One region of the Chryseobacillus diguaensis genome, then DNA from elsewhere that is predicted to be linked to it. Evidence: predicted binding sites of a transcription regulator. Region 1 holds the regulator's gene; the other holds the start of a gene.
The links. The regulator LexA, encoded in region 1, represses DNA repair genes until DNA is damaged. The targets are predictions, from matches to a motif close to CGAACATATGTTCG.
Positions count from the first base shown of each region.

Region 1 (5,319 bases):
GGCGGAGCAAGGAGCCACTAATTCTGTCGATTGCTGTCACATAACACATACGTTAAAAAGAGGAACCTTGAAAGGTTCCTCTTTCATTCCTTTACTTGTTGATTAATGCCTTAAGCCTTGCAGCAACATTCTCTTTTGTGAAACCATATTCTTTCATGATTCTTTCCTGAGGAGCTGAAGCACCAAATCCATCGATGCCAAGGATTTCTCCCTCTTCGCCTGTGTAGCGTTCCCATCCAAACGGTGAGGCTACTTCAATGGCTAGGCGTTTTTTAATATCCTTGGGAAGAACAGACTTCTTATATTCTTCAGACTGTTTTTCAAACCGGTCCCAGGATGGCATACTGACAACAGCAACATCAATGCCATCATTGCTTAATTCTTTTTGTGCTTCAATGGCTAGTCCGACTTCAGAGCCTGACGCCAATAGAAGAGCATCTGCTGTTTCTTTTTGGGCTGGTGAAATGGTATACGCACCCTTTTCTACACCTTCATAAGCGAGCTCTGAGCTTAATTCAAATGTAGGCAAGTTCTGCCGAGAAAGCACCAGTGCTGTGGGAGTGGAAGTGGAACGCATCGCCATTATCCAAGCAGCTGCTGTTTCGTTTCCATCTCCAGGCCGGATTACAGATAAATTTGGCATCGCCCTTAAAGATGGGAGCTGTTCGATCGGCTCATGAGTCGGTCCATCTTCTCCAACTGCTATACTGTCATGGGTGAAGACATAAGTGACAGGGAGGCCCATTAGGGCCGCAAGTCTGATGGATGGTCTTAAGTAATCGGAGAAGACGAAGAAGGTTCCTCCGAATACTTTTAAACCGCCATGCAGCGCCATACCGTTTAATGCAGCACCCATCGCAAATTCTCTAACGCCAAACCAGATATTTCTTCCGCTGTAGTCACGTGCAGAAAAGTCTGCTTCGTTTTTAATGGTTGTTTTATTGGAGCCGGCAAGATCTGCTGCTCCTCCAAAGAAATAAGGAACTTTTTGAGCTATAGCATTTAAAACCTCTCCAGAAGAAGCTCTTGATGCCAATGATTTTCCAGCTTCATAAACTGGCAATTCACTATCCCAACTCTCAGGAAGATCTCCTTTGATGGCAAGCTTGAGCTGTTTTCCCAATTCCGGGAAATTCTTTTCATATTCAGCTAAAAGCTCATTCCACTGCTTTTCTTTTTTATCGCCTTTATCTGCTACTGTTTCTTTAAAATGAGTGTAAACTTCATCAGGAACGTAGAAATCTTCTTCAAATGTCCATTTATAAGCTTCCTTCGTCAGCTTTGTTTCATCTTTGCCGAGAGGAGCACCATGCACTCCGTGATTTCCTGCTTTATTAGGAGAGCCAAATCCAATAATGGTTTTTACTTCTATTAAGGTCGGCTGATCTTCATTCTTCTTAGCTTCCTCAATCGCTTTAGCAATTGAACTTAAGTCATTTCCATCTTCTACACGAATAACCTGCCACTTGAGCGCTTTATATCTGTCCTCTACGCTTTCTGAGAACGATTGATCAAGGTCTCCATCCAGTGAAATATCATTCGAATCATAAAGGACGATTAATTTCCCAAGCTTCAGATGGCCGGCAAGTGATGAAGCTTCATTTGAAACACCTTCCATCAAATCCCCGTCACCGCAAATAGCAAAGGTATAATGATCCACTACATTAAAGTTTTCTTGATTGTATGTACTAGCAAGATGACGTTCTGCCATGGCCATTCCTACTGCCATTGCAATACCCTGTCCCAGAGGTCCTGTCGTCGCATCTACACCAGGAGTATGTCTGTATTCAGGGTGACCGGGAGTCTTAGAACCCCATTGCCTGAAGGACTTGATATCCTCCATGCTTACACCATATCCGCTTAAATGAAGCAGGCTGTACAGCAGCATGGATCCATGTCCCGCTGAAAGCACAAATCGGTCACGGTTAAACCAATCAGGATTATAAGGGTTATGATTCATATATTGCGTCCATAATTGATAAGCCATTGGGGCTGCCCCCATTGGCAATCCAGGATGTCCTGAATTCGCTTTTTCAATTGCATCAATTGATAACGTACGTATAGTAGCAATGCTCAGGTCTTCAATTTTTCGAGTCATATTATCCATCCTTTCTTGATCTGCATACCCTTCTATCATATCCATAGTGGATTGATTGTACAACTTCTTCACATAGAAAGGTTTCTATTGATTTAGTAGAAGCAAAAAAGCAGCGAAGTTTAAAAAAGATCCCTATACATAGAAAAAAGGAGTACTTTTTCAAGTATTCCTTTTTAATGTAAATTTTTCTTTTCTCTTTTTAATTTCTCCGGAGTCACATCTTTCCCGTTTGGATCTATTACAGTCACATTTTTCAAAGTGTTTTTCATGGATCCTCTGAAAGCTTTTAAATATTCCAGGCGAAGAGTTTGCTGTTCCGTCTTTTCTGACTCTGTTAAACCTTCTGATTTTGACTTTTTAGCTAAAAAATTAATTCGATCAACCTTTTCTTGTGAAAGCATTGAAATACTCCTTTATCCCTTTATATAGCCATGGTACAAAAAACTTAAATAAAAGGCAAACTAACAGCCTTTTTACCAAGCGGATAGAATGTTGCTTTCAAGCTATAACTCTTGACTCGCTTTCATATATTCCTGGTATCTTCTGTGAACAGTGGCTTTGGAAACAGGGTAACCGAAGCCCCTGAGCGTTGCAGCAATTTCTGCAAAAGTCAGCTGATTGCTTCTTAAACGCACAATCTCTTCAACAGGGATATCCGTTTTTACTTTTCTGCCGCCCATATGTCTGTTATCCAAATTATGTTCAGGACGATATCCTTTCTCAACCGCTCTTTTCATTCCTCTTTTGATTTTTAAATTATGTATTTTTCTCTGATACTCTTCTACTATACTGACTATATCAAGTACCATCGTATCAGCTTCAGATAATTGGATCCGCCCGTTATGAGAAATAGTAAAAATTGCCGTCTCTGATTTTAAGAGAACGTGAAGAATGGCCATACGGGCATTTCCGCGGCCAATTCTTGTTTCATCCTGCACTAAAACAGCATCAATCTCTTCATTTTTTACTAAATCAAGAAGCTCGAGCATACCCTCTCGTTCAATTTCATAACCGCTTGCCTGCTCAGTAATAACAGAGACAACCTTCATCTCGTATTCTTCAGCCAGCTTCAGCAATTCCTCTCTTTGTCTCTCAAGTGAGGTTTCCTGCTGCTCCTTAACCGTACTCACCCTGCAATAAATGATTGCATTCAAGACCTTTGCACCTACTTATCTATAGCTAAATTTTTCACTTCTGTAAAAGAATCTTTTTTTACCGGAATGACAACTGATTCACCTGGATGAATAACAGGAGAGTTTAAATGATTATTATCCTGAACCCATTGAACAAAGTCAATTTTCGATAATCCGTGCTTATCTTCAAGTTTGTCTGCAAGGTTCCAAAGGTTGTCTCCTTCTTCTACTTTTATTGTTGCATAATCCTTTAAATTGGATTGCTGCCCTGAATAGGCTACCGCAAATACCATCGTAATCATTAACGCCATAAAAGTAAAAATATAAGGAAGAGAATCTTTCAGCATTATCATTTCCCCCAATTTAGAATGTTTGTTCGCTTTCGATAAATTAAGTATAATGCGAACAGATGTTTTGTGTCAATTCCTTTTTTCGAACTTATGTTTGTATTAGCAGGAAAATCATGCTATAATCAGCATAAATTACTTGATACGAGAGGTGCTAAGGATGACGACGAAACTATCTAGAAGACAGCAGGACATTCTGGAATTTATCAAAATGGAAGTAAAGAAAAAGGGCTATCCGCCATCTGTCAGAGAAATCGGCGAGGCAGTAGGACTTGCTTCCAGTTCCACCGTTCACGGCCATCTTTCCCGCCTTGAAAGCAAAGGATTAATCAGAAGAGACCCTACAAAGCCAAGAGCAATTGAGATACTAGAAGAAGAAACAAGCTATCAGATTCCGAGAAGCACTGTGATCGATGTTCCTGTTATTGGTAAAGTTACAGCAGGTCTTCCTATAACAGCCATTGAAAATGTGGAAGAATATTTCCCTATACCTGACCGATTCGTATCACCGGATGATCATGTTTTCATGCTAGAAATCATGGGAGACAGTATGATAGAAGCAGGTATTCTTGACGGAGATCTGGTGCTCGTACGCCAGCAGCAAACAGCCAACAACGGAGATATTGTCGTGGCTATGACTGAAGAAGATGAAGCGACTGTCAAAAGGTTCTTCAAGGAAAAAGATTACATTCGACTGCAGCCTGAAAATTCAACAATGGAACCGATTATTCTTAGAAACGTGTCTATTCTAGGGAAAGTAATAGGGGTCTATCGCACTGTTCATTAAAACTTGTCTTTTATGAGACAAGTTTTTTTGCGAATTTGCAGCCAAATAGATATGAAAAAAAAGATAACAGGAAAATATTAGCTGGGGGAAAGACCATGAATCCGCTCAATCAATTAAAAAAAGATGTGGCACTATTTAAAGCGGTCACACAATTTATCTTCCCTTTTTCCTTGAACACAGAAAAGCCTGAACAGGTATCCCGCTTAGAAAATTAATTGAAAAATAGCGGATTTGAGTTTTTTTCCCTAAAGAATGCCCAGCAGGAAAACTCTTTTTACGGTAAAAACTCATCAGTCATACATAGTAATATGGAACAGTATTTTATGCCTTACATTGAAAAGATCCTCTTTCCTGATTCTTTTGAAAGCGAGGCACTTTCCCGCTTTTCAAAATCAGTTAATATTCCAGTCAGGCTAAATGCCAGAAACGGAAGAATGTCTTATGAAGCTGTTATCCATTCGATTGACTTTATTGTATGTCCATTTATACTCATTACGTTATTAGTGATCATACCTTTACCTCATCACAAACGAGTTAGGGCGAGAGAGTTCTCTGTACTCTGAAATGTATGGACAGCATTTTTACAATCTGATTCTTCACTTTTTCTATAAAATCGTTCTTCTAAAATTATCTTTTATTTACTCCAGGCTTTACTTTGAAAAAAAGCGGCAAAAGAATGAAGAGCTGATCAGAAGCATTACTGAATTTACCGGGCAGTTTTATTTTTAAGAAATCAGCAGCCGCACTGAAGGCAGAGAGCTAAGCAGATTATTCAGCCGCGTATTTCAAATTGCCCCTCTTTATGATGAGGTTACAAAGACGCTTGACAGCCTTTTTCAAAATGAAGAAAAACTTTCACGAAAAAGAAATAACTATCTCCTTCTTATTCTCACCGTTTATACCGTCATTTCTGGAATTTTAGGCATGAACCTCGTGATCGAGGACTGGAAAGGA
Region 1 is NZ_JBMKNV010000001.1:498,601-503,919, reverse strand. Features, by position in the region: gene tkt (transketolase) at 92-2,098, opposite strand; gene ACOT8F_RS02450 (DUF896 domain-containing protein) at 2,272-2,499, opposite strand; gene ACOT8F_RS02445 (YneB family resolvase-like protein) at 2,602-3,252, opposite strand; gene yneA (cell division suppressor protein YneA) at 3,264-3,578, opposite strand; gene lexA (transcriptional repressor LexA) at 3,739-4,365, shown strand; gene ACOT8F_RS02430 (hypothetical protein) at 4,689-4,928, shown strand; gene ACOT8F_RS02425 (hypothetical protein) at 5,290-5,319, shown strand, end outside.

Region 2 (5,319 bases), on a different contig from region 1:
CGGCCTTTCTGATCTGAGTTTTTTTCAGTTAAAGGAAGGGGAGGAGTCAATGAGTGATTTAATGGACAGCATGCCTTTATACGGCAAACAGTATACGCTGCCTATAAAAGCAATCAAGAACTTAAATATGCCCGTTATCAATGTTGGACCAGTGGGAAGAGATGCCCATCAGTGGACAGAAAGAGTTCATCTCCCATACACATTTGAAAAGCTGCCTGACCTTCTGGCCTTTACCATCCAATCCATTTTTAAAGAGCCTGCCTGATTTCGCTAGGCTCTTTTTCTTTCCACTTTTTCTTGAAGGATGCTTAATTCATGGGACCGTTCAGCAGCCCTTTTAATGCACTCAATCACTGCTTCATCAAATCTGTATCCTTGGAGCATTTCTATTCCTGCTTCTGTTGTGCCTCCAGGGCTTGTTACTTCCTTTCGCAATACAGATGGATTCTTTTCAGATTGCAAGAGCATTTCAGAAGCCCCTGCAAGCGTCTGAAGAATTAAGTCTTTAGCTATATGCTGATCAAGCCCCAATTCCGCTGCGGCTTTTTCCATGGATTCAATAAAATAATAAATATAGGCTGGTCCGCTGCCGGAAAGTCCGGTCACCGCATCAAGATCCTGCTCCTTTACAACTGTTACCATTCCAATCGTTTCAAAAAGATGTTTAGCAAATTTCAGCTGCAGCATCGTCACTTTCCTGCTAGCTGAAAGAGCGGTCGCTGACATGCGGATAGCGGCAGACGTATTTGGCATAGCCCTTACAACAGAAATCTCTTTTTCAAATAACCGGTGCAGGGTGCTGATTGGTATGCCGGCAAGCACCGAAATGACCAGCTGGTTTTTTCTGATCAAATGCTTCACAGAGCAGATAGCAGCCTCGGCATCCTTTGGTTTTGTTGCGAGGATAATAACGTCAGCATCAGAGATGAGCTGTTCTTTACTGTCTGTTATTTCTACCCCATACTCTTCGTTAAGAAAAAGGAGGCGTTCCTGATTCGTTCGGTTGGAAACAATAATGTCCTTTTTAGGAACTAAATTTCCATTCACGAGACCGGAGATCATTGCTTCTGCCATGGATCCTGCGCCAAGAAAGGCAATTTTTTTCACTTTAGTATCCCCCTTATTTTTAATGGCTTTTTTCAAAAAGCTTTTTCAAAAGGCTGTTTTCGCAATGATTATTGCTATTCGTATGAGTTTAGAAAACGAATGAAATTAGGCTTCGGGCATCTTTTCTTAAAATTTCCGCCTAACTGGAATGGCGAGAAAGCTGCAAGGTTTAAGAAAAGAGCTTAAAAAAAGTCGTTTTCGCAAAGAGTGAGTTAAAAAACAAAAAACCTCTCCATCCAGTAGAAGGACGAAGAGGCTCCGCGGTACCACCCTTATTGATGTTTTATAAACATCCGGCTTTACTCCCGTAACGAGGGATAACGTTCAGGTTTTCCAGACAGCTCGCAGGTTAGGTTCAATCAAAAAGAGGGCTGCAAAACCTTTCAGCCGTCGGGTTCTGCTCTCTTTAGCCATTATTGATTTACTATTCCCGGTCTAAGCTTTTTTCCGTTTCATGCTTTAATGCATTGATTTGTACATCATTATGCACAGGGAGACAAGCTTATGTCAACCATTACTTTTATAGATTTTCATACGAATTATTTGAATATAATGACAAAATAAACCTGAAAAGATAAAATAGTTATCAGATAATTAATCTTTAATAGTTTACGTAAAATACTTTCTATAGAAACATAACAAAATGAGGCGATGAAAAAATGAATTTAACGACCAGCGGAGCTTCCATCCTTTCTATTTCCCTGCCGACTCCTTTTCCGGTAGGCGATGTGAATGTATATCTTTACAAAGGGGATGCCCTGACACTGATTGACGCAGGGCCGAAAACGGAAGAAGCCTTTCAATCTCTTAAAAGACAGCTGAATAGGTATGGGTATAGAGTGGAGGATATTGAACAGGTTTTTCTGACACACCATCACCCGGATCACGTCGGGCTCCTTGATTATTTTGATGACATTCAAATTACGGGTCATCCTTACAATCAGCCCTGGATATCAAATGATCAAGCATTTAAAGAAAAGAACACGGCTTTTTTAAGGGGGCTCTTTTTGGAACTAGGCATACATAGCTCTTATACACCGTCTCTTTCTGAGCTGGATAAAACCCTGCTTTATTCCTGTTCCCGAAACCTGACTCATGCTGTCAGAGAAGGAGACGAAGTGCCGGGGATGAAGGAATTTAAGATTCTTGAGACACCTGGTCATGCCCAGTCCCATCTTGCCCTTTACAATGAAAAAGACGGTCAGCTGCTTGGCGGTGATGTCCTTCTCGCAAAGATATCAGCCAATCCGCTTATTGAAATGCCGATGGAAGGAACGGTAAGGCCAAAACCTCAGCTCCAGTTTAATGACACCTTCAAAAAGCTTCTGAAATTCCCGATTACTGCCGTGTTTTCGGGCCATGGAGATCTGATTGAGGATGCCCATGCATTAATGAAATACCGAATGAAAAATCAGGAGGAGAGGGCAGAAGGGGTCTATAAAATGCTTGCGGCCCGCCCGATGACGGCTTTTGAGGTTTGTCAGCAGCTCTTTTCATCTATTTACCGGAAACAGCTTATGCTGACGATGTCTGAAACAGTGGCTCAGCTCGATTTTCTGGAGGACAGCGGCAAAATAGACTATAACATCAGTGAAGATGCAAAAGTGTTCAGCGCAATAGTCTGATAAAGGAGGGGTTACGATGCCAAACCGGTTAAAAGGCAGGGTCGTCGTTATTACAGGCGCCTCAAGCGGACTTGGAGAAAAGATTGCCTTTCACGCAGCTTCACAGGGAGCCATTCCAGTCCTGCTTGCGAGAAGGGAAGAACAGCTCGCTGAAATTTCAAGAAGTTTGCATCGTACTTTTGGGATTTCTGTCCCTTACTTCAGGATTGATGTTCAAAAAACAGATGAAATTGCTGCTGTTTTTTCAAGCATTCTTAAAAGCTGCAAGCGGATTGATGTGCTGGTGAATAATGCCGGATTCGGGATCTTTAACTTAGTGGAAGATGCTTCGCTTGAAGAAATGAAAAATATGTTTGAAGTAAATGTGTTTGGACTTATTGCCTGTACGAAAATGGTTCTGCCGGCTATGAAAAAACAAAAGGCTGGCCATATTATTAATATAGCTTCCATTGCAGGGAAGATGGCCACTCCCAAATCCAGCCTTTACTCTTCTACAAAGCATGCTGTTCTTGGTTTTACCGACAGCCTTCGGATGGAGCTGCACCGAACCGGAATTTATGTGACAGCTGTAAACCCTGGGCCAATTAAAACGGATTTTTTTGAGACGGCAGATAAAAGCGGGGAGTATGCTAAAAATGTGGAGCGCTGGATGCTTGATGCTGACAAGGTTGCATCGATTATTGTCCGGCATATGCTCAAGGCCAAGCGGGAGATCAGCCTTCCCCGCTGGATGAATGCAGGAAGCACTCTTTACCGGATAATGCCAGGGCTGGTCGAAAAAGCCGCTGGCAGAGCATTAATGAAAAAATAGCATTGGTTTTTATCGAACCGCCTGCTTGCGGCAGCCTGCTTTTTTTGTGCAGGCGCCATTTTTTATTTTCCTTGTGCTGATTTTAATGGATTCAATCCTGATTTGTTATGTAGGCGTATACTACATCTTCGATCAACTCATGCAGATCTGCCTGAGGATTCTCTTCTTTTTCTTCTTTCAGCTTGGTCCCAAGCTCCTTGAGTTCTTCTTCTGATAAAGGACTTGCTTCTATATCTCTTCCATATTGGGGAAAGGCTTTTTCAAGCATCTTCCTAAAAAATATTTTTTCCATCCAGAAACACCTGCTTTCTTCCCATATTATAGGGGCTTTTTAAAGCTTCGCCAAGCTATTTTGGAGGAGGCGAGGGGAAAATTACCATTGAAACAGAACGTATATTCCCTTATCATTATCGGTATAATAGAACTACGAACATATATTCTTGTGAGGGGTATGCGAGATGGTTGATTATAATCAGCTTCCCAAAAAGAAAATTTTGTGTATTGATATGAAAAGCTTCTACGCGAGCTGTGCGGCTGTTTTCCTCGGGCTCGATCCGCTTCATTGCTATCTTGCTGTAGTAGGAAACACAGACCGCGAAGGAAGCATAGTGCTTGCTGCTTCACCGCAGCTGAAGAAAGAATTCGGAATTAAAACGGGTTCGAGAAAGTTTGAAATTCCGAAGGATCCCCGCATTCAAATTGTCGATCCAAGAATGGCTTTGTTTGTCAGGGTTTCAACAGAGCTGACCCGCTTGTTTCACCGCTATGTACCGAAGGAAGCTATTCATACTTACAGTGTAGATGAAAGCTTTATTCAGGTAGATGGAGTGGAACATCTTTGGGGAGATGCGAGAGAGATCGCCTGGAGAATCAAAGGGGATATGGAAAGGGAATTTCAGCTGCCAAGCGCTGTCGGGATAGGGCCTAATTTGCTGCTGTCAAAAATCTGTCTTGATATTGATGCCAAAAAAACAGGAGTGGCTGAATGGACCTATCACGATGTAGAAAAGAAGCTGTGGTCCTTAAAACCCCTCAGCACGATGTGGGGCATTGGCCGCCGGCTTGAGAAAACCTTGAACAAAATGGGCATTTTTAGTGTAGGCCAGCTTGCGGGCTATCCGCTGGAGCTGCTCGAAAAGAAGTTTGGTGTAATGGGAAATCAGCTTTATTACCATGCATGGGGAGTTGATTTATCAGAAATCGGTGCGCCCATTATGCAGGGGCAAATCAGTTTCGGCAAAAGCCAGATCCTGCTCCGCGACTATCCTGATCCGAAAGAAGTCAGGCACGTGATTTTGGAAATGTGCGAAGAGGTGGCAAGGAGGGCGCGCTATCACCAAAAAGCTGGCCGGACGATCAGCCTTGGAATCGGGTACAGCCGGGATGAGATGGGAGGAGGGTTTTCGCGCTCCAGAACGATAGCACAGCCGACAAACGTAACAATGGATCTTTACTGCACCTGCCTCGAGCTGTTTGAAGAATTTTATGAAAACAAAACTGTACGGACGATTTCCATTTCACTTTCCAATATTAAAGACGACTGCGAAATGCAGCTCGATCTGTTTCAGCCGAACCGTGAAAAAGACCGGTCTCTTGGTTATGCAATGGATGCGATCCGCGGCAAATACGGTTCAAGTGCTCTGCTAAGAGCGGTATCCTATACAAATGCTGGAACGGCAAGGCAGCGTGCGGCGCTTCTCGGCGGCCATAAAGCGTAGCCAGTCTTTAGGAGAGGAAGGAGGAAAAGAGCATGATTCGAGACCGCGGAAACATCAA
Region 2 is NZ_JBMKNV010000007.1:27,048-32,366, forward strand. Features, by position in the region: gene ACOT8F_RS12325 (M20/M25/M40 family metallo-hydrolase) at 1-265, shown strand, start outside; gene proC (pyrroline-5-carboxylate reductase) at 271-1,131, opposite strand; T-box leader at 1,348-1,554, opposite strand; gene ACOT8F_RS12335 (MBL fold metallo-hydrolase) at 1,767-2,732, shown strand; gene ACOT8F_RS12340 (SDR family NAD(P)-dependent oxidoreductase) at 2,749-3,543, shown strand; gene ACOT8F_RS12345 (YqzH family protein) at 3,635-3,835, opposite strand; gene ACOT8F_RS12350 (Y-family DNA polymerase) at 4,002-5,261, shown strand; gene ACOT8F_RS12355 (YolD-like family protein) at 5,294-5,319, shown strand, end outside.
Region 2: the regulator LexA is predicted to act here: its motif matches at 3,971-3,984, upstream of ACOT8F_RS12350 (Y-family DNA polymerase).